Regions from separate parts of the Paenibacillus sp. JDR-2 genome, predicted to be linked through region 1. Evidence: predicted binding sites of a transcription regulator. Region 1 holds the regulator's gene; the other holds the start of a gene.
What was found. The regulator CtsR, encoded in region 1, represses protease genes until heat stress. The targets are predictions, from matches to a motif close to ATGGTCAATAAAGGTCAAACA.
Positions count from the first base shown of each region.

Region 2: the regulator CtsR is predicted to act here: its motif matches at 6,684-6,704, upstream of clpP (ATP-dependent Clp endopeptidase proteolytic subunit ClpP).

Region 1 covers NC_012914.1:6,527,230-6,541,927, reverse strand. Annotated here, with positions in the region: rRNA gene PJDR2_RS28765 (23S ribosomal RNA) at 1-422, shown strand, start outside; rRNA gene rrf (5S ribosomal RNA) at 595-711, shown strand; gene PJDR2_RS28755 (CtsR family transcriptional regulator) at 1,349-1,810, shown strand; gene PJDR2_RS28750 (UvrB/UvrC motif-containing protein) at 1,849-2,373, shown strand; gene PJDR2_RS28745 (protein arginine kinase) at 2,438-3,475, shown strand; gene clpC (ATP-dependent protease ATP-binding subunit ClpC) at 3,479-5,932, shown strand; gene PJDR2_RS28735 (antibiotic biosynthesis monooxygenase) at 6,102-6,458, shown strand; gene radA (DNA repair protein RadA) at 6,643-8,010, shown strand; gene disA (DNA integrity scanning diadenylate cyclase DisA) at 8,021-9,097, shown strand; gene pssA (CDP-diacylglycerol--serine O-phosphatidyltransferase) at 9,185-9,928, shown strand; gene PJDR2_RS28715 (hypothetical protein) at 10,007-10,402, opposite strand; gene PJDR2_RS28710 (PIN/TRAM domain-containing protein) at 10,552-11,643, shown strand; gene ispD (2-C-methyl-D-erythritol 4-phosphate cytidylyltransferase) at 11,693-12,403, shown strand; gene ispF (2-C-methyl-D-erythritol 2,4-cyclodiphosphate synthase) at 12,400-12,888, shown strand; partial or broken gene gltX (glutamate--tRNA ligase) at 12,920-14,384, shown strand.
Region 2 covers NC_012914.1:183,858-198,555, forward strand. Annotated here, with positions in the region: gene PJDR2_RS00935 (tetratricopeptide repeat protein) at 1-153, shown strand, start outside; gene trxB (thioredoxin-disulfide reductase) at 559-1,488, shown strand; gene PJDR2_RS00945 (ROK family glucokinase) at 1,655-2,605, shown strand; gene rapZ (RNase adapter RapZ) at 2,647-3,531, shown strand; gene PJDR2_RS00955 (gluconeogenesis factor YvcK family protein) at 3,544-4,530, shown strand; gene whiA (DNA-binding protein WhiA) at 4,538-5,467, shown strand; gene PJDR2_RS00965 (HPr family phosphocarrier protein) at 5,623-5,892, shown strand; gene clpP (ATP-dependent Clp endopeptidase proteolytic subunit ClpP) at 6,030-6,611, opposite strand; tRNA gene PJDR2_RS00975 (tRNA-Arg) at 6,783-6,857, opposite strand; gene PJDR2_RS00980 (sugar-binding transcriptional regulator) at 7,105-8,151, shown strand; gene gap (type I glyceraldehyde-3-phosphate dehydrogenase) at 8,229-9,233, shown strand; gene PJDR2_RS00990 (phosphoglycerate kinase) at 9,433-10,614, shown strand; gene tpiA (triose-phosphate isomerase) at 10,652-11,407, shown strand; gene gpmI (2,3-bisphosphoglycerate-independent phosphoglycerate mutase) at 11,409-12,944, shown strand; gene eno (phosphopyruvate hydratase) at 13,023-14,315, shown strand; gene secG (preprotein translocase subunit SecG) at 14,476-14,698, shown strand, end outside.

The DNA.
Region 1 (14,698 bases):
GAGTCCACATCGACGGGGAGGTTTGGCACCTCGATGTCGGCTCATCGCATCCTGGGGCTGAAGTAGGTCCCAAGGGTTGGGCTGTTCGCCCATTAAAGCGGTACGCGAGCTGGGTTCAGAACGTCGTGAGACAGTTCGGTCCCTATCTGTCGCGGGCGCAGGAAATTTGAGAGGAGCTGTCCTTAGTACGAGAGGACCGGGATGGACGTACCGCTGGTGTACCAGTTGTTCCGCCAGGAGCACCGCTGGGTAGCCAAGTACGGACGGGATAAGCGCTGAAAGCATCTAAGCGTGAAGCCCCCCTCAAGATGAGATTTCCCAACTAGTAAGACCCCTTGAAGACGACGAGGTTGATAGGTTCGGGGTGGAAGCACAGCAATGTGTGGAGCTGACGAATACTAATCGGTCGAGGGCTTATCCTAAAACAACCCCCAAAAAGTGAAGTTAAGCGTTGCAGCTTATTCCGATTACTTTTCGGGGACCCCGGTGTAACAATCGGAACACTTAAGGAATTCAAACTTTCGCATCCAGTTTTCAAGGCGCAAATCCCGAAACGTTTCTGCAAGAAACGTACTTCGAAAGCAACGCCTTACGTTTGGTGGCGATGGCGGAGGGGAACCACGCGTTCCCATACCGAACACGACCGTTAAGCCCTCCAGCGCCGATGGTACTTGGACCGCAGGGTCCTGGGAGAGTAGGACGTCGCCAAGCAATGAAGAGCCTGTCGCATTACGCGACAGGTTTTTTGTTTCCGCATAGTTATCAACGATTCATCCACAACCTGAACAGCTGATCCACATTGGGATTAAGCTGCTTTTTTGTTTTGATATCCACATGTGAATAGTCACTCAATTACAACTTATCTGTATTTTGTAGATGAAGTTGTGCATAAATCGTCAAATCCCCTTATTTTATGCGCGTTTGCGGTCTGGATAACTGAATAACTCCGTGGATAGACAACACCCGCCTGCCAGAGATGTTTCCCTTTTCTCCTTATCCTGTTTATAAACTCCCCACAACGGTTTAATAACAATATAGAGCCTTTTGCTTGCTCGAGCATTTTGCATAGCGTTTATGCACAAATGTGAGTAGTCAGTGGATGAACGGCTCGTAGGACAGCTGCAGCTGTGTGTTAATGGGACGGACTGTGTATAAATCGCATCCATCCGCACCATGCTAGATAATGGCGATAGTATGATTGTTAAATTATCAGAAAATTGAAATTCCATGTATTGACCTTTCCTGATTTTTGCGTATAATAAAGTTAAAGTCAAAGAAAGTCAAAGTCAGTTGGGGCAGCATTTCCACAAATGCATCCACAGCTCATGTCGCCAGGAGGTTGGTAAATTTGCGTAACATTTCCGATCTCATCGAGCAGTACTTGAAGCAGATGTTGCAGGAAAGCCCGGAAGGCGCCGTTGAGATTCAACGCAATGAACTGGCAGACAAGTTTTCCTGCGTTCCGTCGCAGATCAATTATGTAATCAGTACCCGGTTCACTTTGGAGAAGGGATACATGGTTGAAAGCAAGCGCGGCGGCGGCGGTTATATCCGCATTCAGCGGGTAGACTTGCCGGCGCTTAAGACGATTCAATTCCATATCCATCAAACGATTGGCGATTGCGTCGAGCAAAGCGTGGCGGAGGGGCTGATTTATCAGCTGGAGGAGGCAAGACTAATTACGAAACGGGAAGCGAACCTGCTTCGGGCCGCGGTTGACCGCGACACCATTGCCGTCAAGCTGCCGCTTCGCGATGAGATCAGAGCCAGGTTACTGCGCTCCATGCTGATATCTTTATTAGCCAAATAAGCGCCTGAGAAGGTTACACCGGAAGGAGGGGATTCGGCTTGATTTGCCAAGAATGCGGCAAGAAGCCGGCAACGCTTCATTTTACGAAAATCGTGAACGGTGAAAAGACCGAATTTCACATCTGTGAATCCTGTGCAAGGGAACGGGGTGAAGGTATCCCCGGCGCTCCAAACGGGTTCTCTATTCACAGTCTGCTGTCGGGCCTTCTCGATTTTGATCCGAGCAGCACTAACGGCGCAAACAGCGCCAAGCAACAGCAGATGATCCGCTGCGACCACTGCGGGTTAACGTACGCGCAATTCAGCAAGATCGGCAGGTTCGGCTGCAGCAACTGCTACCGTCAATTTACCGAGAAGTTAGATCCTCTGCTGAAACGTGTACATGGCAATACGGTCCATGTCGGTAAAATACCGAAGCGTTCCGGCGGCCAAATTCAGTACAAGCGAGAGATTGAACAACTGCGGCGGGATTTGCAAAGCCGTATCGAACGAGAAGAATTTGAAAGCGCGGCTCAGATTCGTGATCGAATCCGTGAGCTGGAGCGTAAAATAGTAGAACTGTAAGGCGCACGAAGGAGGTTTACTCTTGGCGAGTCATCGTTTCTCTGAGCAAGCGTTAAGCGATTGGATGAAGGGAGTTGGACCTGACTCGGATATCGTCATTAGCAGCCGAGTACGCATTGCGCGAAATATGCGGCAGTATCCATTCCCGATGCTTGCTACCAATCAGCAGTCGCTTGAGGTCATGAATCAGCTCACTGCAATAGGGCAATCCGGCAAGCTGGATCCGGTAGGACATTTCGAAACGATTATTTTATCGGAGCTTAGCGAGCTGGAAAGACGGGTATTGGTGGAGAAGCATCTGATTAGCCCTAACCTGGCTAACGAGTCACGCGGCGGGGCGGTCATTCTAAGCGAGAATGAATCGGTCAGCATAATGATCAACGAAGAGGATCATCTTCGTATTCAATGCCTGTATCCCGGTTTTCAAGTCAAAGAGGCTTGGACACTGGCGAACCAGATCGATGATATTTTCGAGGAAGAAACCAATTACGCGTTCGACGAGCAGAGAGGTTATTTGACCACCTGTCCGACGAATGTAGGGACGGGAATACGCGCATCGGTTATGATGCATCTGCCGGCACTTGTGCTGACTCAGCAGATTAACCGTATTTTATCGGCTGTCACGCAGGTCGGCCTCGCTGTCCGGGGAATGTATGGCGAAGGCAGCGAAGCGCTGGGGAATCTGTTCCAGATATCGAATCAGATTACGCTGGGACAGACTGAAGGCGAAATCATCGATAATTTGCACGGAGTAGCCAAGCAGATTATCGAGCATGAGAGAGCAGCCCGCCAACGGCTGATGTCCGAGTCTCGGCTTCGGATCGAGGACCGGGTAAGGCGCTCTTACGGCATTTTGTCTTACGCGGCGGTGATGGATTCCAAGGAATCCGCGCAACGGCTGTCCGATGTAAGGCTAGGCGTCGATCTGGGGCTTCTGGATCACGTCACGAGCCAATCTTTAAATGAATTAATTGTAATGACGCAGCCCGGGTTCCTGCAGCAGACGTTCAACGAGAAGATGAGCGCTGATCAGCGGGATTACCGCAGGGCCGAATTAATCCGCAATCAATTGCGGGGTCAAACCGAGCATGGGGGTGCATGAAACATGATGTTTGGACGTTTTACGGAGCGAGCGCAAAAGGTTCTCGCCTTGGCGCAGGAGGAAGCGGTTCGTCTTGGTCACAATAATATTGGTACGGAGCATATTTTGCTCGGCCTGATTCGCGAAGGGGAAGGCATTGCAGCGAAGGCTTTAATCGGCCTTGGTCTTGGACTTGAGAAAATTCAGGATGAAGTGGAGGCTTTGATCGGCCGCGGTCAAGAGCAGCCAACTAATATTGCTTATACGCCACGCGCGAAAAAGGTTATCGAGCTGTCGATGGACGAAGCAAGAAAGCTTGGCCATACGTACGTAGGCACAGAACATATCCTGCTTGGTCTGATTCGCGAAGGAGAAGGCGTAGCAGCCCGGGTTCTGAACAACCTTGGCATTAGCCTTAACAAAGCGCGCCAGCAAGTATTGCAGCTGCTGGGCAGCAGCGAAGCGGTATCCAGCAGCCATGGCTCTCCATCCAATGTGAGTACGCCAACGCTGGACGGCTTAGCCCGTGACCTGACCGCTTATGCCCGCGAGGGTAATTTGGATCCGGTTATCGGCCGCAGCAAGGAAATCGAGCGCGTAATCCAGGTGCTCAGCCGCCGTACCAAGAACAATCCTGTTCTAATCGGTGAGCCGGGCGTAGGTAAAACCGCGATTGCAGAAGGTCTTGCTCAAAAGATTATCGCAAACGAAATCCCAGAGACACTTCGCGACAAACGCGTTATGACTTTGGATATGGGCTCCGTTGTAGCCGGCACGAAGTACCGCGGCGAATTCGAAGACCGCTTGAAAAAGATCATGGATGAGATTCGCCAAGCCGGCAACATCATTCTGTTCATCGATGAGCTTCATACGCTGATCGGTGCAGGCGGCGCTGAAGGCGCGATTGATGCATCCAATATTCTAAAGCCTGCGCTTGCCCGCGGCGAGCTGCAGTGCATCGGCGCAACAACGCTGGATGAATACCGCAAATACATCGAGAAGGATGCCGCGCTTGAGCGCCGGTTCCAACCGATTACGGTCGACCAGCCATCGCCGGAAGAAGCCATCCAAATTCTGCACGGCCTGCGTGACCGTTATGAGGCTCACCACCGCGTAAAAATTACGGATGATGCAATCGTGCAAGCCGTGAAGCTGTCCGATCGTTATATTACGGACCGGTTCCTGCCGGACAAAGCGATCGACCTGATCGACGAGGCGAGCTCGAAAGTGAGACTTAACTCGTATACGGTACCGCCTAATCTCAAACAGCTGGAGAATCGTCTGGAGGATATCCGCAAGGAGAAAGACGCAGCGGTTCAAAGCCAGGAGTTCGAGAAAGCGGCAGCCCTTCGCGATACGGAGCAAAAAATCCGTGAAGAGCTCGACGTAACGAAGAACCAATGGAAAGAAAAACAAGGCCGCACCGATTCCGAGGTAACGCCTGAAGATATCGCTCAGGTTGTAGCAAGCTGGACGGGTATTCCGGTCAGCAAGCTGGCGGAAGAAGAAACTGAGCGTCTGCTCAAGATGGAAGATATCCTGCATGACCGCGTAATCGGCCAAGAAGATGCGGTTAAGGCGGTATCGAGAGCCATCCGCAGAGCGCGCGCAGGCTTAAAAGATCCGAAACGTCCAATCGGTTCGTTCATCTTCCTTGGTCCTACCGGGGTAGGTAAAACCGAGCTAGCCCGCGCACTCGCGGAAGCGATGTTCGGCGACGAGAACGCGGTTATCCGCATTGATATGTCGGAGTATATGGAGAAACACTCCACGTCCCGTCTCGTCGGAGCGCCTCCGGGATATGTGGGCTACGAAGAAGGCGGTCAGCTGACCGAGAAAGTACGCCGCAAGCCATATTCCGTTGTCCTCCTCGACGAAATCGAGAAGGCGCATCCGGAAGTGTTCAACATCCTGCTGCAAGTACTGGAAGATGGTCGTCTGACCGATTCCAAAGGCAGAGTGGTCGACTTCCGCAACACGCTGATCATTATGACTTCGAACGTTGGCGCGGATCAAATCAAACGTAATTCCTCGCTGGGCTTTACAGCCGTACAGGATTCGGGCCGCGAGTTCAACCAAATGAAGGATAAAGTGATGACAGAGCTGAAGAAAAGCTTCCGTCCGGAGTTCCTGAACCGGATCGACGAAACAATCGTGTTCCACTCGCTGGAGCAAGAGCATATCGCTCAAATCGTTACGCTTATGTCCGACGAGCTTCGCAAACGGCTGCGCGAACAAGAGGTGGACTTCATCCTCACCGATTCCGCGAAGGCGTTCCTCGCGAAGGAAGGCTTCGACCCGCAATACGGTGCGCGTCCGCTGCGCCGTGCGATTCAGAAGCATATCGAAGACCGGCTGTCAGAGGATCTCCTCCTTGGCAAGATCCGCAAAGGCGATTCCTTCACGATTGACGAGAAAGACGGCGGGTTGACCGTTAACAAATCCGAAGCTGTCCCGGAAGAGCCGGCAGCAAAATAAGCAAGAAAACAACCAGGCTGCCTGGGTGAGGGAATCCCTCGCCGGGCAGCTTTTGTTTTACCCACTCCATTTGACAATGAGAATCATTATCGTATATGCTTGGAATAAGGATTATTTAGCAATTAAGGGTTTTAAACATAGAAGCTGTGGGAAGATGGAGGGGCTTATTATGATCGTTGTGACGAATACGATAAAGGTAAAAAAAGGCCATGGGGAAGAGGTAGCGGAGCGGTTCCAGAAGACCAAAGGCATTGAGCAGTCCGCCGGTTTTATTCGCATGGAGGTTATGCTGACCGAAGGGCTGGCTGACTACGATGAGCTGAAGGTAAGCACGACCTGGGAGACCAAAGCTTCCTTCGAGGGCTGGGTGAACAGCGATTCCTTCCGTCAGGCGCATGCCCACAGGGGAAATAAACAGGCGGACGGCGGTAAAGGAAAGGATGGAGAAGGCGAGCGTATTATGCTGGGCTCTCAGCTTACCACGCACCGGATTCTCGTATCCAGAGAAGCTGCGGCAATCTCATAATTTTTGCAGCTTATACTTTTGCATCATTTAACAAAAGCTTTCTTTATTCCGATGTTGGAATAAGGAAGGCTTTTTTACTGACTGGAATCTGTTGGTCCGTACATTAGTTCGTAAGAAGGGGTTTATACCCTACGGATAAAATGGTAAACTTTTAAATGGTAACGCTTGTTAAAAGGAGCCTAGTATGGCAAAGATAAAGCTAAAGTTTGTATGTACTGAATGCGGGACGGAATCGCCGAAATGGCTGGGGAAATGTCCGGGCTGCCAGTCTTGGAATACGATGGTGGAGGAAAAAGAGACCGTTGTCAAAACACAAGGTGTCGGTCTTCGCGTGGCTCAGACGAAAGAAAAGCCGCAATCCATCATACATATAGAAAGTGGGCAGGAACCGCGTATTGAAACACGGTTGCAGGAGCTTAACCGGGTGCTGGGCGGAGGCGTTGTGCCAGGCTCGCTAATTCTGGTAGGCGGAGATCCCGGAATCGGAAAATCCACGCTGCTGTTGCAAACCTCGCATGCGTTGGCCTCAAAGGGGCTGAAGGTGCTCTATATTTCCGGGGAGGAATCCGTCCGGCAGACGCGTCTCCGCGCTGACCGGCTTGGTGCTCTGACGGAATCCCTTTTTGTCCTTTGCGAGACAAACATGGAGCAAATTAACGATGCGATTGAATCGGTCCAGCCGGATTTTCTCGTCATCGACTCCATTCAGACGGTGTATGATCCAAACGTTCAGTCTGCTCCGGGCAGCGTCGCCCAGGTAAGGGAATGTACCGCTCACTTCATGCGGGTAGCAAAAATCAAAGGAATCGCTACCGTGCTTGTCGGGCATGTGACGAAAGAAGGCGCAATTGCCGGTCCCCGTCTGCTGGAGCATATGGTCGACTGCGTGCTGTACTTCGAAGGCGAGCGGCATCATACTTACCGGCTGCTCCGGGCCGTTAAGAACCGGTTTGGCTCCACTAATGAGATCGGCATATTCGAAATGGGTGAAGAAGGCCTTCGAGAAGTGGCCAATCCGTCAGAGCTGTTCCTGTCGGAGCGCCCGCTTGGCGTATCCGGCTCTACGGTTGTAGCCAGTATGGAAGGAACCCGACCCGTGCTGGTTGAGCTTCAGGCGCTTGTCGCAGCAACGAATTTCCCGTCGCCGCGGCGGATGTCCACAGGAATCGATCATCACCGGATGGCATTAATTATTGCGGTATTAGAGAAGCGGATCGGTATGTTTTTGCAGACGCAGGATGCCTATTTAAATGTGGCGGGCGGCGTGAAGCTGGATGAGCCGGCAGTTGACCTTGCGGCTGCAGTCTCGCTGGCGTCAAGCTTTCGCGATGCACCTACGCGCCCCTATGACGTTATCTTCGGCGAAGTGGGCCTGACAGGCGAGGTTCGTGCGGTATCCCGTGCCGAGCAGCGGGTGAAGGAAGCGGAGAAGCTTGGCTTCAAGCGGGTCATTATGCCGGAGAAAAGCTTAAAGGGCTGGAAGCCGCCGGAAGGCATCGAGATTATCGGCGTGAGTACGGTAGCAGAAGCGCTGTCCGCGGCACTTGGATAGGGGGCAAATGATGAAGGAACAAAGTCAGCTAGAAATAATGAACCAGCTTTTGCAATTAGTCGCACCAGGCACCCCGTTCCGTGATGGGCTTGATAATGTACTTCGGGCCAAAACGGGTGCGCTGCTTGTTGTCGGGTACAGTCCCGAAGTGATGGAGGTCGTGGATGGAGGCTTCTCTATCAACTGCGATTTCTCGCCTAACTACTTGTATGAGCTCGCCAAGATGGATGGAGCCATTATCCTGAGCGAGGATATGAAGCGGATTTTGTATGCGAATACGCAGCTTATCCCGAACAACTCGATTTCTTCGATTGAGACCGGTATCCGGCACCGTACGGCGGAGCGGGTAGCGAAGCAGACCGGCAAGCTTGTCGTATCGATCTCGCAGCGCCGGAATATCATTACGCTGTACCAAGGTAATTTGCGTTATTCGCTCAAAGAGATGGGCGTTATATTAACGAAGGCCAATCAGGCGATTCAAACGCTTGAGAAATATAAGGTCGTACTTAGCCAGTCGCTCACCAACCTGTCGGCCCTTGAATTCGAGGAGCTGGTGACGCTGCAAGAAGTAGCGCATGTCGTGCAGCGCGTCGAAATGGTTCTGCGCGTCAAAATGGAAATCAAGCGTTATGTCACCGAGCTTGGTACGGAAGGCCGGCTCATCGCCATGCAGATGGAGGAGCTTGTAAACGGCGTTGACGAAGATGCCTGGTATCTGCTCAAGGATTATGCCAAGGATAATACGGATGACAAAATCCGCGAAATCCGTGCAGCGCTCAAGAAGCTCAGCGCGGAAGATCTGCTGGATGCGCCTCCGATTATCCGTCTTCTCGGCTACACGCATACCGCCGCCATGGTGGAGGAAGCGGTATCGCCGAGAGGTTTCAGGCTGCTCAATAAAATCCCTCGCCTTCCATTAATTATCATGAACAATCTGATTGAGCGCTTCGGTCGTCTGCCTCATATCCTGATGGCAACCATTGATGAGCTTGACGAAGTGGACGGTATTGGAGAGGTTCGCGCGCGCGCGATCAAGGACGGCTTGAAGCGGATCCAGGAGCAGATGTTCATTGACAGACAAATTTAAATCTCATACAATGGATGGAATGTGTACCGTATTCCAAACATACATTAGTAAACGGTTTTAGGGCATAGTAGAGAAGAGGTGGAATAGATGATCACTAAGTCGATACCGAGCCTTCTCACGGTCGGAAACTTATTCTTAGGAATAGCCGCCATTATTCTCGTGTTTAATGAAAAGCCGGAGACAGCCGCGATGATGGTTATTATAGCGATGCTGCTTGATGGCGTGGACGGCCGTGTAGCACGTGCTCTGAACGTGCAAAGCGAGTTCGGCAAAGAGCTCGATTCGTTATCCGATGTGATCTCGTTCGGCGTGGCGCCGGCTTTTATTATGTATGTCGTTGCCTTTCAAGAGCTTAACCCGACCATTGCCTGGATTATTACCGCACTGTTCCCGATCTGCGGTGCTTTGAGGCTGGCCCGATTTAACGTAGTAGCCAGTAAACCGGGTTACTTTATTGGCCTTCCTATTCCTGCTGCAGGAGGCGTGTTGTGCACGCTTGCGCTGTTCCAGGATGATATTGCAGTCTCAGTCTTGTTATTGAGCACGCTGGTGCTTTCCTTGCTTATGGTTAGTACGATTAAATATCCGAACTTTAAAAAAATCGGCATTTCCAAGGGTGCGATCTGGGCGATTCCGTTTGTGGTCGCGCTGGCTATTTTCCTTGGGATCCAATTCCCTGACCAGTTATCTAAAATTATCTTTGTACCGATGCTGTTATATGCGCTTTACGGTCTAAAAAAAAACGTTGACAGCCGCGTGAAGAAACGCGTCCGGAAACGCCGCGCCAAAGAAGTACAGGAAGAGAATGTGCAATCGGAGACGACTGCCTAAAAATGCATAAAAAAAGAAGGAGCTGTTCCCTGCACTCGTTATAAACGAGGCAAGGAGCAGCTCCTTTTTTCGTATTCCTTACGTTAAGTTAAACAATCCGAGGGTAGAACATTTATCGTATTCCTTGGCGACAACTTCGTCTAATTTAATATCAAGCAGATTGCACATGGCGGTCATGTAGAACAGATTCCGTCCGAGCTCGGATTTGAGCACGTCGCGGCAGGATTCGCATACATGGCCAGAGATATGACTTTGAAGCGTAGATTTGGCACTCTCGAGATTTGGTTCATCTGCATACTCTTGCTTGCGTGCATTGAGTTCAATACAACCACAGTCCGTTACGGTCTTCGTCACCGCGCGGTTAACGGATGTACCGGACTGACCAAACTTGGACATAACGTCCAGCAGGCTTCGATGCCTAAGCAATAGTTCTGATACTTGCTGCTGGAATTGTTCCAGTGTAGGAGCACTCATCGATTCCACCTCTTTCATCAGCTTCATCTGCTTTAACTGCTAATTCCATTATAAACATACCCCGCTATCATTTCAAAATGAAAAATCATTCACGAACCGCCGTTTAGTCCGTCCATTATTGGAACATAATTGTAATGGAGGTGGTATTTATGATGAAACGAATTATTCAAATGGCCGGTCTATTATTTGGCGGATTGGCTGGGCTCGAAGTAGAAGGCAGAACGAATAGCATAGAAGGCTGGACGCAATCGTCGCTTGGTATTTGGCAAGGAACTAGCGTGTATTATTTCGCGATTGGGGCACTTTTTGGACTTCTTGTTGCGAGCATGGCTGCAGGACGAATTATGAAGTTTATGCAGCGCGGTATTGATCAAACGGCCGAAATGCCGATGAAGGATTTACTGGCCGGCAGCGGCGGGCTTCTTGCGGGATTGTTCTTGTCCGCGCTCTTGTACCCGGCGGTAGCAAAGCTTGGCGGACCGGGGCTTTTGATTCCGGCCGTGATGTCCCTGTTCTTCGGCTACTTGGGTCTTCGAATCGGTCTTAGCAAGAAGGACGAGCTGGCGGCAGCGGCATCGGCGATGCTGGAACTGCGCAAGTCAGCTCCGGTGGCTGATGAGGCGGGTGGCTTTGAAGAGCATAAAATTCTGGACACCAGCGTAATTATCGACGGCCGGATTGCGGATATCTGCAAGACCGGATTTATCGAAGGAACTCTCGTTATTCCGGAATTCGTGCTTGAGGAACTGCAGCATATTGCGGACTCTTCGGATCTGCTGAAGCGTAACCGGGGACGCCGCGGACTTGATATTTTGAACAAAATTCAAAAGGAATTAGATGTTCGGGTGCTTATCTACGAAGGAGACTTTGAAGAAATAAGCGAGGTGGACAGTAAATTGGTCAAGCTGGCGAAAGCCCTTAAAGGCAAGGTTGTTACCAATGACTTCAACTTGAACAAGGTATGCGAGCTGCAAGGTGTATCGGTACTGAACATTAATGACTTGGCTAATGCAGTGAAGCCCGTCGTCCTGCCCGGTGAAGAAATTATCGTACAAGTTATTAAGGACGGCAAAGAGCATGGACAGGGCGTCGCTTATCTGGACGACGGCACAATGATCGTTGTGGAAGGCGGACGCGATTATATCGGTACCACGATGGAAGTTCTTGTAACAAGCGTTCTGCAAACATCTGCAGGCCGGATGATATTCGCGAAGCCGAAGCTGTTGGAAAAAGCGCTGTAACCTTGTATAGTAGGGAGTAGTTGTTTATACGTACGAGGGAGATTGGGCGATGAATGCACATTGGGGAGCGGTTGTCGTTGCGGCCGGACGCGGCTCGCGGATGGGAACCGCAGAAAGCAAGCAATATTTGCCGCTGCACGGTAAGCCGATTCTCGTGCATACGCTGGAATTATTCCAAGCGATGGACGAGATAGCAGATATAGCGCTTGTGGTTGGCGCGGAGGACGTGGAGCGCTGCACCGGGCTTGTCGAGGAGTATAAGCTTGGCAAAGTGACGGCCGTGGTAGCCGGGGGAAGCGAGCGCCAGCATTCGGTCTTTGCGGGAATCAAGGCGTTGTCGCCGGCTGCCGAGTGGGTGATGGTGCATGACGGCGTGAGGCCGCTTGTAACGCAAAAGGCGATACGCGCCTGCTGCGGGAAAGCCGAGCAGAACGGCGCTGCCGTCTTGGCCGTACCGGTCAAGGATACAATCAAACAGGTAGACGACACGGGTCTGATCGTTTCAACGCCGGACCGCCGAAGCTTGTGGGCGATACAAACGCCGCAAGCTTTTCGTCGTGATTTGCTGACCGCAGCGCATGAGCGCGCGGCAGAGGAGCATTTTCTCGGTACGGATGATGCCATGGTGGTGGAACGTACAGGCGCGCCTGTCGTTATTGCGGAAGGCGACTATACGAATATCAAAATTACGACGCCGGATGATCTGCCCTGGGCAGAATTTTTGTTAGAGAAACGCAGGAGAGAGGAGAACAAACAATGATTCGAGTAGGACAAGGCTTTGACGTGCATCAGCTGGTGGAGGGCCGTCCCTGCATTATCGGGGGCGTAACGATTCCTTACGAGAAGGGACTGCTGGGCCATTCCGACGCGGATGTGCTGCTGCATGCGATTACGGACGCGATTCTAGGGGCGCTTGGGCTTGGCGATATCGGCAAGCACTTCCCGGATACTTCCGAAGAATTCAAGGACGCCGACAGCCTGAAGCTGCTTGAACACGTATGGGCGCTGGCGAAGGAGCGGGGCTACAAGCTTGGCAACTGCGATTCGACGATTATTGCCCAACGTCCGAAGATGGCGCCTTACATACCGCAAATGGCGGAAATTATCGCGCGCGCGCTGGAAGCGGACATCGAGCAGGTGAACGTGAAGGCGACCACGACCGAGCAGCTTGGTTTTACCGGCAGAGGCGAAGGAATTGCCTCCCAATCGGTTGTCTGCTTGATCCAGGATGTTATAATCAAGTAATGGTTTAGTTATACGAGAGGGGTTATTAGCGATGACACAAGAAGTGAGAGTCCGTTATGCACCGTCCCCGACGGGTCATTTACATATCGGTAATGCCAGAACGGCCTTATTTAATTATTTGTATGCGCGCAGCCAGGGCGGCAAATTTATTATCCGGATTGAAGATACCGACGTGAAACGCAACGTGGCAGGCGGGGAAGAGAGCCAGCTGAAATATTTGAAATGGCTTGGCATCGACTGGGATGAGAGCATTGACATCGGTGGAGGCTACGGCCCTTACCGTCAGACCGAGCGCCTTGATATTTATAAGGAATATTGGCAGGACTTGATTGACCGCGGCCTTGCTTACCGTTGCTATTGCACGGAAGAAGAGCTTGAGCAGGAGCGGGAAGAGCAGATGAGCCGCGGCGAGACGCCTCGTTATTCCGGACGCCACCGCAACCTGACGGAGGAACAACGCCAGGCGTTTGAAGCGGAAGGCCGCGTAGCCAGCGTGCGATTCCGTGTGCCGGAAGGCAAAACCTTTGCGTGGGACGACATGGTCAAAGGCTCGATCAGCTTCGATACGGCGGAGATGGGCGACTTCGTTATCGTGAAAAAGGATGGCATTCCGACTTACAACTTTGCCGTCGTCATCGACGATTACCTGATGAAGATCAGCCACGTGCTGCGAGGCGAGGATCATATCTCGAATACTCCGCGCCAGCTGATGATTTACGAAGCGCTTGGCTGGGAAGCTCCGAAGTTCGCTCATATGACGCTGATCGTGAACGAGAGCCGCAAGAAGCTCAGCAAGCGCGACGAGTCGATCATCCAGTTCATCGAGCAATACGACGATCTTGGCTATCTGCCGGAAGCGCTGTTCAACTTTATTGCTTTGCTCGGCTGGTCGCCTGAAGGCGAGCAGGAGATGTTCTCTCATGACGAGCTGGTAAACGTATTTACGGCTGAACGTCTAAGCAAAAGACCCTGCCGTATTCGACACGCAGAAGCTGAGCTGGATGAACGGCGAATACATGAAAAAGATCGACCTCGAGCGTCTCGTCGACCTTTGTTTGCCGCATCTGCAAAAGGCTGGCCGCTTGGGCGAGCAACTGGATGCCGCTGACCGTGAATGGGTTACGGCACTTGCTGCTCTCTATCAAGAGAAGCTACGCGCAGCGTCGGACATCGTAGAGCTTACGGAGCTGTTCTTCCTCGATACGGTCCAGGATGAAGAGGAAGCTAAGGCTGTGCTTGCCGAAGAGCAGGTACCGGCTGTCCTGACTGCGTTCCTTGCGAAGATCGAAGATAGCGAAGCTTCCGCCTTTACCGTTGACGGCATTAAAGACTGGATCAAAGCGGTTCAGAAGGAAACGGGCTTCAAAGGCAAGCAGCTGTTTATGCCTATTCGCGCTGCGCTTACGGGCCAGACGCATGGCTCCGACCTGAACCAGTCCATCGCCCTTCTTGGCCGCGATAAGGTGGTTAACCGTCTTAAGAATCGTCTGGGTTAAGCATTACCCAATGCGGACGAGGTTGACAAGCGGTGTTATAAATTCCTTGTCACCTTTAAGGTGATTCGCTATACTGTTACTAATTACAATTCGATGACTTAAAAAGCCATGAACAGGAAAAGTACGTTTTGCCGGATTTACAGAGAGGACAATCAGCATTTGCCTATAGCCTAGTTAAGGATTGGCATGTAGGGATGCGGGCTGCAAGTTGTCTAGTTCGGGGGACGGAAAATTGCACCTGGGAGCTTTGTTCCGATCCGTAATCCTACCGCTTCGTATACCGGAGCCGGCGGAGCGGGGTAGGCAGCAACGTA
Region 2 (14,698 bases), 840 kb from region 1:
CGGCGGACAACGTCGTATCCCGAAATCTCGGAGCGTTACGGCGTCTCCATCGCAACCGTAAGCAAGAACGCCAAAAAAATCGACGAGGTATGCGGAATCAAGGAAAAGATGAAATCGATCAGCTCGGTTTTCTCCTTGGACCATCTCGAATAGGGCATTTCGCCCGTTATCAGAACGCACTTAGGATATGGTTCCCTAAGTGCGTTTTGTTTTTCCCGGGCAAACTTATATATAATAAGGATATATAAGTTTGCCCTAATCGTTCCCTTCTCCAACCACCCGTTGGTTGGACGACTTAAAAATCCCTGCGATGTAGTCTATTTGACCGCACGCTGTAAGCGTAGCGGAAATAACGTGCTGGAGAAGCGGAGTTTATGCTTCCGAAGTAGCTTTCTTTCAGAAAGCTTTTAGTTCGCCTTTGTCCACCGAATTTCAACCGCTAAAGCGGTTATTCAAATGAAGAAATTCGGGGACAACAGCGATCGGAAGGACGTTATTTTCGCGCAGCGACATCACGAGCGACAACTAGCAACCATCGCCACTTTTAGGAGGACAACCATGTACAAATCCATTATTATAGGCACCGGCCCTGCCGGTCTCACGGCAGCGATCTATTTGGCACGCGCAAACATGAAGCCTCTTGTTATCGAAGGACCGGAGCCGGGCGGCCAATTGACCACTACGACGGAGGTAGAGAATTTCCCGGGCTTCCCTGAAGGAATTATGGGTCCCGATCTGATGGCGAATATGCGCAAGCAGGCGGAACGTTTTGGAGCCGAGTTTATGACCGGTTGGGTGAACAACGTCGATATGTCGGAGCGTCCGTTCAAGCTTCAGGTTGAAGGTAAAGGCGAATTTGTAGGCGAGACGATTATCATCTCTACCGGCGCATCGGCTAGATGGCTGGGTATCCCTGGCGAGAAGGATAATATCGGCCGCGGCGTGAGCACATGCGCAACTTGCGACGGCTTCTTTTTCCGCAATAAGAAGATCGTGGTTATCGGCGGCGGCGATTCCGCCATGGAGGAAGCGAACTTCCTTACCCGCTTTGCGACTAATGTTGAACTCGTAAACCGTCGTGATGAGCTCCGTGCATCGAAAATTATGCAGGACCGCGCACGCGGGAACGAAAAGATCAGCTGGAGCTTGAACCGTACGCCGCTTGAGGTAGAAGCGAACGGCATGGGGGTTACCGGCCTCAAAGTCCGCAATAATGCAACCGGTGAAGATGAAACGATCCAAACGGACGGCGTTTTTATCGCAATCGGACATACGCCAAACACGAAATTTCTGAACGGCCAGATCGACACCGACGAGCATGGCTACATTAAAGTGAAGCCAGGCAGCTCGGAGACGAACGTGCCGGGCGTATTCGCCTGTGGAGACGTACAGGACAACAAATACCGCCAAGCGATTACGGCGGCAGGCAGCGGCTGTATGGCGGCTCTAGATTGCGAACGGTTCCTCGAGAACGTCGGCTCACATTAAAAAAGCGAGATAACAGTCAGCCCTTTCCTCTCCCGGAGAGGGCTTTTTCCTGCCAGCTTCTTATAGTTGGAGGGAAACACTGGGGCGGCGATTATCTTGACCGGAATAGGGCATTGGCTTATAGTTGGTTAAAGAGTAGATAACATATTAATGAGGTGGACTAGTAATGTCTGAGAAGATTTACGTTGGAGTCGATGTCGGCGGCACCGCTATTAAAGTTGGGATTTGTAACGTGGAGGGAGAATTGCTCCATACTTACGAAGGGCCGACGGAAACGAGTAAAGGTACGGACACCATCCTTCATAATATTGCGCAGTATGCGCGGAACATCGTGACCGAATCGCCGTTTGATTGGGAGCAAGTTGAAGGCGTTGGCGTAGGGATCGCCGGCTTCCTTGATATCCCGAACGGTATTGTGAAATTTTCGGGCAACTTGAAGATTGAGAATGTTCACTTGAAGGAATATCTCGAGGAGGAGCTTCAAGTTAAAGTCCTTGTTAATAATGACGCAAACGTTGCCGCGCTTGGCGAAGCGTGGGCCGGTGCTGGCAAAGGCATCGATAACTGCGTCTGCTATACACTGGGAACTGGCGTAGGCGGCGGTATTATTATCGGCGGCAAAATCGTAGAGGGCTTCGCGGGTATGGCCGGCGAGCTGGGCCACATCGCGATTGTTCCTGATCTGGAAGCGATTCAATGCGGCTGCGGCAAAATGGGCTGTCTCGAATCGGTATCCTCCGCTACGGGTATTATCCGCATGGCGAAGGATGCTGTTGAGCGCGGAGACCGCACGGTCTTGTCGACAGTTGAAGATATAATGGCGAAAGATGTTATCGACGCTGCGAAAGCAGGCGACGAGGTCGCTTCGCGTATCGTTAGCCGCGCAGCTTACTACCTTGGCAAATCGATGGCACTGATGGCTGTCGTGCTGAATCCGGAATGCTTTATTATCGGCGGCGGCGTGTCGAAAGCAGGCGACTTCCTGTTCGACCAAATTCGCGAAGTATTCGAGAAGTATACCCAGAAGGAAGCGCAAGAAGGCGTGAAGATCGTTGCGGCTACGCTTGGCAATAACGCGGGTGTTGTAGGCGCAGCGGGTCTTATCTTGCGTTCCTAATGAGTATGAACAGCGTTACGATGGGGAAAGAGGGGACAGCTATGGAAACGGGAGCAATGTCAAAGCTTGTTATCATTACAGGGATGTCTGGCGCCGGCAAGACGATTGCCGTACAGAGCCTTGAGGATTTGGGCTTTTTCTGCGTTGATAATTTACCACCGGTGCTTATCCCTAAATTCGCAGAGCTGATTGAGCAGTCAAACGGCAAAATCGGCAAAGTAGCCCTTGTAATTGACCTTAGGGGCCGTGAATTTTTTACTGCCTTATCGGAGTCTTTAAGTTTTATCAAAGAGCATTTCACAATCAGCTGCGAGATTTTGTTCCTGGATGCAACGGACGAGGTGCTCGTCCAGCGCTATAAGGAAAGCCGCCGCCGTCATCCGCTTGCTCCGGAAGGCATGCCGCTCGAAGGCATCCGCAACGAGAGAAGAATGCTGGAGGATTTGAAAGGTTCGGCTTCGCAGGTTATTGATACGAGCAACATCAAGCCGGCACAGCTCAAAGAACGTATTATTTCCCGGTTTACGAATTTGGAGAACAACAGTCTTTCGGTGAATGTGACCTCCTTTGGGTTCAAATACGGCATTCCGATCGATGCCGATTTGATTTATGACGTGCGTTTTTTGCCTAATCCGCATTATGTGGATCATTTACGCCCGAATACCGGGCAAAACCCGGAAGTGTACGATTACGTGATGAAATGGCCCGAGACGCAAGCCTTCCTGACCAAGCTGCTCGATATGCTTCAGTTTCTTCTCCCTCTTTACCATAAAGAAGGCAAGAGCCAGGTCGTTATCGGCATTGGGTGTACGGGCGGCAAACACCGTTCGGTTGCGATTGCGGAATATTTGGGTCGCATGCTCGGCAGCAGCGATACGGAACGGGTACGCGTCAGCCACCGCGATGCTGACCGCGATAAGCATTGACGGGGTGATTGGATGCAGAATAGGCATAAAATTATAAGGCGGCCAAAGATTGTTGTAATAGGCGGCGGAACCGGCTTGTCGGTGATGCTGCGGGGGCTTAAGGAGAAGCCTCTTGATATTACTGCAATCGTAACGGTCGCCGATGACGGGGGAAGCTCGGGAGTACTGCGCAATGAACTGCAGATTCCGCCTCCGGGCGACATCCGCAACGTTATTATGGCACTTGCGGATGCGGAGCCGCTATTGACGGAAGTGCTCCAATATCGTTTCTCCAGCGGTACCGGATTAGCCGGGCATAGCCTTGGTAATCTGATGCTGGCTGCAATGACGGACATTGCCGGCGATTTCGTTACGGGCGTCCGTGAGCTTAGCAAGGTATTGGCCGTGCGGGGACGTGTGCTTCCTGCCGCGGGCCGTGCTATCGTGCTGAAAGCCGAAATGACTGACGGTACCGTTGTGGTCGGGGAATCCATGATTCCGAAAGCCGGAAAGAAGATTAAGCGGGTATTTATAGAGCCCGACAATGTAGAGCCTCTTCCGGAGGCAATTGAAGCCATTGAGCAAGCCGATGCGATTCTGATTGGGCCGGGCAGCTTATATACGAGTATTATTCCGAATCTGCTCGTACCTAAGTTAGCGCGGGCCATTCTGGAGTCAACGGCTGTTAAGCTGTTTGTCTGCAATGTAATGACACAGCCGGGGGAGACCGATGGATATTCGGTCAGCGATCATCTGAAGGCTGTGAAAGATCATATCGGGCATAAGATTTTCGATTATGTGCTGGTCAACGATGGGGAAATATCGCCGGAGGTTGCGGAAAAGTATGCGGAACTGGGCTCTACTCAGGTAGAGCTGGACATAGACGAAGTAAACCGGTTGGGATATGAAATAATCTCCGACCGCCTCGTGCTGTACCGGACATTTCTGCGCCATGACGCAGAGCGGCTTAGTCATCATATTTATAAATTAGTGGAAAACTGGATGTTAAGAAAGAGGTGAACAAGCGATGTCATTTGCGGCCCAAACGAAGAAAGAGCTGACGATGGTTGAGGCGGATACCTGCTGTGAACGTGCCGAATTATCCGCACTCATTCGAATGAATGGCTCGGTCAGCGTCTCCAGCCGCAAAGTCGTCCTCGACATCTCAACCGAAAACGCAGCAATTGCCCGCCGGATCTACTCCTTGCTAAAGAAGCATTTTGAAGTGCATACGGAATTGCTTGTCCGCAAAAAAATGCGCCTCAAAAAAAATAATGTATATATCGTCAGAATTCCGACGAAGGTACAGGAAATACTAAGTGAGCTTAGAATTGTATCCGAGGGCTTTGTGTTTAATTTGGGCATTGATAAGGAAATCATTAAGAAGCCTTGCTGCAAACGATCCTATCTGCGTGGAGCATTCCTTGCCGGCGGTTCGGTCAACAACCCGGAGGGCTCTTCCTACCATCTTGAAATTTCATCGATGTACGAAGAGCACTGCGAGGCACTGGTTGAGCTGGCCAATAAGTTTGGGCTGAACGCGAGATGTATCGAGCGGAAGAAGGGCTTTGTGTTCTACATCAAAGAGGGCGAGAAAATTATCGAGCTGCTGAACATTATTGGCGCCCATCAGGCTTTGTTCAAATTCGAGGATGTCCGTATTATGCGCGACATGCGGAACTCGGTTAACCGGATCGTGAACTGCGAAACGGCTAACCTAAACAAAACGATTGGCGCGGCCGTCAGACAAATCGATAATATCAAGCTGCTGCAAAAGGAAATCGGACTAAACAATCTTCCCGATAAGCTTAGAGAGGTTGCCGAAATCAGGCTCCAGCATCCGGATATGAACCTCAAGGAAGTTGGGGAGATGCTGAAGGGGACCGTAAGCAAATCCGGCGTTAACCACCGGCTGCGGAAAATTGATGAACTTGCGGAAAAAATCCGCAACGGCTAAACTTTTAACCTAGTGCATCAGATGGTATAATGATATAATATGAACAAAAAGTCTTATACAAGATGCAACGCTGCATTTTAAAGTTATTAGTCATGTCAGGCTGAGCATTGAAGCGAAATTGCCAGACTTATTATAGTATAGGGGGTATGGTTACCATGACAAGGCTACCGGTTGTCGTTCGTCTTAAAACAGGTTTGCACGCTAGACCTGCCGCATTATTCGTTCAAGAAGCGAACAAATTTTCCTCCGAAGTATTTGTTGAGAAAGACGACAAGAAAGTAAATGCGAAATCCATTATGGGTATCATGAGCCTTGCGATCAGCTCGGGCACAGAGATTCATATCAGCGCAGAGGGTTCGGATGCAGAACAGGCTGTAAACGCTTTAGTCGCGCTAGTCAGCAAAGAAGAGCTGGAGAACCAATAAGAACCGACAAAGAGGGGTGTCCCGAGTCATCATTTTGAATGACAATGGGATAGTCCTTTTTTCTTTGGATTTAAAAAAACGACAAAAAAAGCGGCTGCTCATGGTATTCCATGTTCAGCCGCTTTTTTATTTATGTGTTAGATACGCTCGATAACTTTATCAACCAGACCGTATTGACGTGCTTCTTCCGCGCTCATGAAGTAATCGCGGTCGGTATCCTTCTCGATACGCTCGAGAGGTTGTCCGGAACGCTCAGCCAGGATGCCGTTCAGCTTATCGCGCATTTTGATAATGCGGCGGGCGCGGATTTCGATATCGCTTGCTTGACCTTCAGCGCCGCCAAGCGGTTGATGGATCATCACTTCGCTGTTCGGAAGCGCATAACGTTTGCCAATGGCACCGGCCGTGAGCAAGAAAGCGCCCATCGAAGCCGCCATGCCGACGCAAATCGTCGAAACATCGGGTTTAATGTATTGCATCGTATCATAGATAGCCATGCCTGCCGTAATGGATCCGCCAGGGCTGTTAATGTAGAGAGAAATATCTTTCTCAGGATCTTCTGCTGCAAGGAACAGCATCTGAGCAATAATGGAGTTGGCTACTACATCGTTTACGCCTGACCCGAGGAAGATGATGCGATCCTTCAGAAGGCGGGAGTAAATGTCGTAAGCGCGTTCTCCGCGATTGCTCTGTTCAATAACCATAGGAACGAAATTCATATCCAACCAAGTCCCCTCCTCAAAATAGCAAAGATGGTATTACTGATTCCCATTCTAGCGGATGATCAAACAAAAGTCAAAGATAGTCAAACTCAATTTTCCAGAAAAACAAAAAAACCACCCTCATCGAGGACGGTTCATGTTTATGTATAGCGTTAAGGTAAAGTTAAATGGCGCGCCCGCTAGGAATCGAACCTAGATCTCAGGCTCCGGAGGCCTACGTCATATCCATTGGACCACGGGCGCATATTTGCATAAGAAAGCAACAGCAAAACTTAGTATACGCGATTCTATTGTAGAAAGCAAGATAGATGAGAAAAATAAATTTGAGCAAATCGTGAATACAAACGCTTTCATCGGCGATTGCTGACTTGCCATGTGAAATGTTTTTAGCTAAAATAGAGGTGGGACTTAAAGTGAGTATGCGGGACGTTTAACGTCCATCCCCTGAAAGCCCATTACGCCTATTGACGGGTGGAGTGAAAAGTAGAGGATGCGTCACATTATTGAGCTGCAGCAGCAGCTTCTCCCAGATTTGCTTGACGTAATGAAGAAGCGTTACTCGATATTGCGCCAAGTGATGTTGTCCGATCTGATAGGCCGGAGGACGCTCGCCAATTCCTTAGGGATGACCGAGCGGGTACTGAGGGCGGAAACGGATTTTCTGAAATCGCAAGGTCTGCTGGAGATTCATACGGCGGGGATGCGGATCAGTGAAGCGGGCAAGCAATTGCTTGAGCAATTGGAACCCTTCTACAAAACGTTATTCGGCTTGTCCGATCTGGAAGAGAAGATCAGGAGTCACTTCGGATTATCGCAGGTCATTATTGTAGCAGGCGATTCCGAGGAGTCGGAGCAATCGAAGCGGGAGCTTGGAAGAGCGGCTTGCCAGGTGCTTCGCAAAGTGATGGAGCCAAACGATGTCGTGGCTGTAACCGGCGGAACGACAATCGCTCAGGTAGCGAACCAATTAACTTCGACAACACCGCTCAAGAACAACTGGTTTGTACCGGCGAGAGGCGGACTTGGTGAAAGTCTCGATTATCAAGCCAATACCATTGCATCAACAATGGCGAAGCGTACAGGCGCCAATTACCGGATGCTCCATGTGCCGGATCATTTAGGTGACGAAGCCTACGCATCCATGATGCAGGAACCGAATATCCGCGATATTGTCGAGGTTGTCCGAAGCGCCAGAATCGTCGTTCACGGGATCGGGGACGCTATGGTGATGGCCCGGCGCAGAAAGCTGAATCCTGAACTGGTGGAAGCGATGGCCGCGGATGGAGCATTGGCTGAAGCTTTTGGTTTTTATTTCGACCGTAACGGCGAAGTTGTTCACAAAATGCAGACCGTAGGATTACGACTCGAGGATATTGTGAAGACTGAAGTTGTTATTGGAGTTGCAGGCGGCCATAGCAAAGGTGAAGCTATAGCAGCCATTATGAAATTTGGGCACAATGATGTACTTGTCACCGATGAAGCGGCAGCTCTTGAGATGTCCGCGATTATCGATGAACAACAGCAATCGTTATCTTAACGATTTGCGGCAGGCTCTGCTGCAAAACGTTTTGAAATATATACCATAGTCATTTAAAAGCTTAGGAGGAATTTAAAATGGTTAAAATTGGTATTAACGGATTTGGTCGTATCGGTCGTAACGTGTTCCGCGCATCGCTGAACAACCCTAATGTTGAGGTAGTTGCGGTAAATGACCTGACTGACACTAAAACACTTGCACACCTGCTGAAATATGACACAACTCACGGCACTCTGGATGCTACGGTTGAAGCACAAGAAGGCGCAATTATCGTTAACGGCAAAGAAATCAAAGTATTTGCTGAACGTAACCCTGAGAACCTTGCATGGGGCTCCGTAGGCGCTGAAATCGTTGTTGAATCCACTGGTATCTTCACAGCGAAAGAAAAAGCTGAGCTTCACCTTAAAGGCGGCGCTAAAAAAGTTATCATCTCCGCTCCAGCAACTAACGAAGACATCACAATCGTTATGGGCGTTAACGAAGACAAGTACGATGCTGCATCGCACACTGTAATCTCCAACGCTTCTTGCACAACGAACTGTCTTGCACCATTCGCAAAAGTATTGAACGACAAATTCGGTATCGTTAAAGGTATGATGACTACAATTCACTCGTACACAAACGACCAAGCCGTACTGGACGTTCCTCACAAAGACCTGCGTCGTGCTCGCGCAGCTGCTGAGAACATCATTCCTTCGTCGACAGGCGCTGCAAAAGCAGTATCCCTGGTTCTGCCAGAACTGAAAGGCAAACTGAACGGTATGGCTATGCGCGTTCCTACGCCTAACGTTTCCGTAACTGACCTGGTTGCTGAACTGAAAGTTAACGTTACTGTTGAAGAAGTTAACGCAGCTCTGAAAGAAGCTTCCGAAGGCGCTCTTAAAGGCATTCTGAACTACAACGAACTGCCACTGGTATCCAGCGACTACAACAGCGACCCAGCTTCCTCCACAATCGACGCTCTGTCGACTATGGTAGTAGAAGGCAACATGGTTAAAGTTATTTCCTGGTACGACAACGAGTGGGGCTACTCGAACCGTGTAGTTGACCTCGCTGCATTCGTGGCAAGCAAAGGTCTGTAAGATACACGCGCTATTCCACAATCGCATGGAACGCTTTCGTCCCGGAGTTTGAAGCTCCGGGATACGCTTAGTCTGCGGCTCCACTTAAGTGGATATTAGGCGAAGGCGTTCCTTCTTGCGAGAAGGAACGCCTTTTTTACTGCTGTTTAAGCTTTAAATCATATATGCTTTCAACTTCATAATCAGGGAGGCAACACCATTGAATAAGAAAAGTGTTCGTGACGTAGAAGTAGCAGGCAAACGCGTATTTGTACGCGTCGATTTCAACGTACCACTCGAAGATGGCAAAATTACTGACGACAAGCGTATCCGCGAAACGCTTCCTACGATCAACTATTTGATCGAAAAAGGCGCTAAAGTTATCCTCGCGAGCCACCTTGGCCGTCCAAACGGTGAAGTGGTTGAAGAACTGCGTCACACAGCTTCTGCTGTACGTCTGTCCGAGCTTCTTGGCAAACCGGTTGTTAAAGCTAACGACTCCGTTGGTGAAGAAGTGAAAGCACAAATTAACGCGCTGAATAACGGCGACGTACTCTTGCTTGAGAACGTTCGTTTCCACGCTGGCGAAGAAAAGAACGATCCGGAACTGGCTAAGCAATTCGCTGAGCTGGCTGATCTGTTCGTAAACGATGCATTTGGTGCTGCTCACCGCGCCCACGCTTCGACAGAAGGCATTGCGCACCACCTGCCTGCAGTATCGGGTCTCTTGATGGAGCGCGAGCTTGATGTTCTCGGCAAAGCGCTGAACAACCCTGAACGTCCTTTCACGGCGATCGTTGGCGGTTCGAAAGTAAAAGACAAAATCGACGTTATCAACAAAATGATCGAGATCGCTGATAACATTATCATCGGCGGCGGCTTGTCTTACACCTTCTTCAAAGCGCAAGGTCATGAAATCGGCCAATCGCTCGTTGACAACTCCAAGCTGGATCTGGCTCTTGAGTTCATCGAGAAAGCAAAAACGCTGGGCAAAAACTTCCTGATCCCTGTTGATATCGTTGTTACTGACGAGTTCAGCAAAGATGCTAACACCAAGATCGTTGACGTAGACGGCATCCCAGCTGACTGGGAAGGCATCGACATCGGTCCTAAAACTCGCGAAATTTACGCTGACGTTATCAAAAACTCCAAGCTGGTTGTTTGGAACGGACCAATGGGCGTATTCGAAATCGAGCCATTCTCCCACGGTACACGTGCGGTTGCTAACGCTTGTGCGGAAACAGCTGGTTACACGGTAATCGGCGGCGGCGACTCCGCTGCGGCTGCTGAGAAATTCGGCGTGGCAGACAAAATGGATCACATCTCGACTGGCGGCGGCGCTTCCCTGGAATTCATGGAAGGCAAAGCACTTCCAGGCGTTGTGGCTCTTAACGATAAATAAGAAAGAATTATATAATTAAGAAACGAGGGAATATACGATGAGCAGAACACCTATCATTGCAGGTAACTGGAAAATGTTCAAAACCGTTTCCGAAGCCGTATCGTTCTTCTCCGAAGTCAAAGGCAAGGCTGAAGTTGCTGGCGTAGAGAGCGTAATTTGCGCTCCTTACACAACTCTTCCCGCGCTTGTTGAAGCAGCAAAAGGCACGTCGATCGCAATTGGCGCGCAAAACCTGCACTTCGAAGACAACGGTGCATTCACAGGCGAAATCAGCGGCGTTATGCTGAAGGACCTTGGCGTGAAGTACGTTATTATCGGTCACTCCGAGCGTCGTGCTTACTTCGCTGAGACAGACGAGATCGTTAACAAAAAAATGCATTCAGCATTCAAACACGGCATTACGCCAATCGTTTGCGTCGGCGAAAAGCTCGAAGAGCGCGAAGCTAACCAAACGAAGGATGTTTGCAAAGTGCAAACCGAGGCGGCTTTTGAAGGCCTGTCGGCAGCTCAAGCTGCTGAAGTTGTTATCGCATATGAGCCAATCTGGGCGATCGGCACTGGCAAATCCTCGACTTCCGAAGACGCGCAAGACGTGATCGGTTACATCCGCAGCGTAGTTGCTGATCTCTACGATGCAGCAACGGCTGAAGCGGTTCGTATCCAATACGGCGGCAGCGTAAAACCTAACAACGTTGCAGAATACATGGGACAAGCGGATATCGACGGCGCTCTTGTCGGCGGCGCATCGCTTGAACCGGCTTCCTATATCGCACTCGTTGAGGGGGCCAAGTAAGATGGCTCCGAAACCAGTTGCGCTGATTATTCTCGACGGCTTTGGCCTTCGCGACGACGTAACCGGCAATGCCGTTGCGCAAGCGAAAAAGCCAAACTACGACCGTTACTGGTCGACATATCCGCACACAACCCTTACTGCTTCCGGTGAAGCAGTAGGTTTGCCGGATGGCCAAATGGGCAACTCCGAGGTTGGTCACCTGAACATCGGCGCTGGCCGTATCGTTTATCAGGATCTGACTCGCATTTCGAAGTCGATCCGCGACGGTGAATTTTTCGATAACGAGACGCTTCTTGGGGCGGTTCGCCACGCGAAAGCGAACGGCAAGAAGCTTCACCTGTACGGACTGCTGTCCGACGGCGGCGTGCACAGCCATATTGCTCACCTGTTTGCCCTTCTGGAACTGGCTAAGAAAGAGGAGCTGAACGAAGTATTCATTCATGCCTTCCTCGATGGCCGCGACGTTGCTCCAGACAGCGCGAAGGGTTACTTGGAACAGCTGCAAGCGAAGATTGAAGAAGTGGGCGTAGGCCAGATCGCTACCGTTCAAGGCCGCTACTACGCAATGGACCGCGACAAGCGTTGGGAGCGTACGGAGAAGTCGTACCGCGCTATGGTTTACGGCGATGGTCCTAAATACACTGATCCAATCAAGGCTGTAGTTGAATCCTACGAAAAATCCGTTTATGATGAATTCGTTATGCCAACGGTTATCGTTGGCGAGAACGATAAGCCGGTAGGCCTGGTTGAATCGGAAGACTCCATCGTCTTCTTCAACTTCCGTCCTGACCGTGCGATCCAGCTTGGCCAAGTTTTCACCAACGAAGATTTCCGTGGCTTTGACCGTGGCGAGAAATGCCCTAAAAACCTGCATTTTGTCTGCCTGACACTGTTCAGCGAGACAATCGGCGGTTATGTGGCTTACTCCCCTAAGAACTTGGACAACACCCTCGGTGAAGTGCTCGTTCAAAACAACAAGAAGCAATTGCGTATTGCGGAAACCGAGAAATACCCGCATGTAACGTTCTTCTTCAGCGGCGGCCGCGATGTTGAGCTTCCGGGCGAGACGCGTGTTCTGATCAGTTCGCCGAAGGTCGCAACTTACGATCTGCAGCCGGAAATGAGCGCATACGAAGTTGCAGCAGCGGCAGTTAGAGAAATTGAAGCAGACAAGCACGACGCTATCATTCTTAACTTTGCTAACCCTGACATGGTAGGTCACTCCGGCATGCTGGAGCCGACAATCAAAGCGGTGGAAGCAACTGACGAATGTCTGGGCCAAGTGGTGGAAGCTGTCCTTGCAAAAGGCGGCGTAGCAATCATCACGGCTGACCACGGAAACGCGGACATGGTATTCGACGAAAACGGACGTCCGTTCACTGCGCATACAACGAACCCGGTTCCTTGTATCGTTACAGTCGCTGGCGGAGAGCTTCGCGAAGGCGGCATTCTGGCTGACCTGGCTCCGACGGTTCTTGACCTGCTGGAACTGGTTAAACCAGAGCAAATGACAGGTACAACATTGATTCGGAAGTAAGTTTCAAGGTAGAATCAAAACAGCTTGTTTTCCATGCTTCAACCCTATAAATAACTTAAATTAAGGAGTGTTACTCAAATGTCTATCATCGTTGACGTGTACGCACGCGAAGTGCTGGATTCCCGCGGGAATCCAACTGTAGAAGTAGAAGTATCCCTGGAATCCGGCGGCAAAGGCCGCGCAATCGTTCCATCCGGCGCATCCACTGGCGCTTATGAAGCTGTTGAGCTTCGCGACGGCGACAAAGGCCGTTACCTGGGCAAAGGTGTAGAAAAAGCGGTTGAGAACGTTAACGCAATTATCGCACCTGAAATCATCGGTCTGGACGCTCTTGATCAAGTAGCTATCGACCGCAAAATGATCGAGCTTGACGGTACTCCTAACAAAGCTAAGCTTGGCGCTAACGCAATTCTGGCTGTTTCGATGGCTGTTGCACGCGCTGCAGCTGACGCGCTGAACGTGTCCCTGTACACTTACCTCGGCGGCTTCAACGCAAAAACTCTGCCGGTTCCAATGATGAACATCATCAACGGCGGCGAACATGCGGACAACAATATTGACGTACAAGAGTTCATGGTTCTGCCGGTTGGCGCTCCAACATTCAAAGAAGCTCTTCGTATCGGCGCTGAAATCTTCCACAACCTGAAATCGGTTCTGAAAGACAAAGGCCTGAACACAGCAGTAGGCGACGAGGGCGGCTTCGCTCCTAACCTTGGTTCCAACGAAGAAGCAATCACAACAATCATCGCCGCGATCGAGCTTGCTGGCTACAAACCAGGCGTTGACGTATTCCTCGGCATGGACGTAGCTTCCACTGAGTTCTACAAAGACGGCAAATACCACCTCGAAGGCGAAGGCAAATCCTTCACTTCCGCAGAATTCGTTGACCTGCTTGCTTCGTGGGTTGAAAAGTACCCAATCATCACAATCGAAGACGGCTGCTCCGAAGACGACTGGGAAGGTTGGAAATTGCTCACTGACAAACTCGGCGGCAAAGTACAGCTCGTTGGTGATGACCTGTTCGTTACAAACACAGAGCGTCTTTCCGACGGTATCGAAAAAGGCGTGGGTAACTCCATCCTCGTTAAAGTTAACCAAATCGGTTCGCTTACTGAAACATTCGACGCGATCGAAATGGCGAAACGCGCTGGTTACACGGCGGTTATCTCCCACCGTTCCGGCGAAAGCGAAGACAGCACAATCGCTGACATCGCGGTTGCTACTAACGCTGGCCAAATCAAAACAGGCGCTCCGTCCCGTACGGACCGCGTAGCGAAATACAACCAATTGCTCCGCATCGAAGACCAACTGGGTTCGGTTGCTCAATATGCAGGCAAATCGGCATTCTACAACCTGAAAAACTTCAAATAAGTTTTTTCGGTAAAATAAAAAAGGCATCCCGGTGAGGGGATGCCTTTTTTTGCTGTTTAATGGAATTCAATCCGAAATTTGAAACTATTGAATTACTTGTCCGCCTATGATAAAATCAATTTATGTGTTTTACGGAGCTCCTATGCTGGAGGTGGATCAAATGGAAATCTTTTGGAAGATTTTGCTCGTTATTTTCGCAGTTGGATTGATCGCGGTTGTATTGCTTCAAAAAGGGAAAAGCGCTGGTTTGTCTGGTGCGATCACTGGCGGTGCTGAGCATTTGTTCGGCAAGCAGAAAGCTCGCGGTCTGGACTTGTTCCTTCAGCGTTTAACAGTAGGGCTGGCAAGCGGATTCTTTATCCTGGCTCTAGTTGTAGCATACG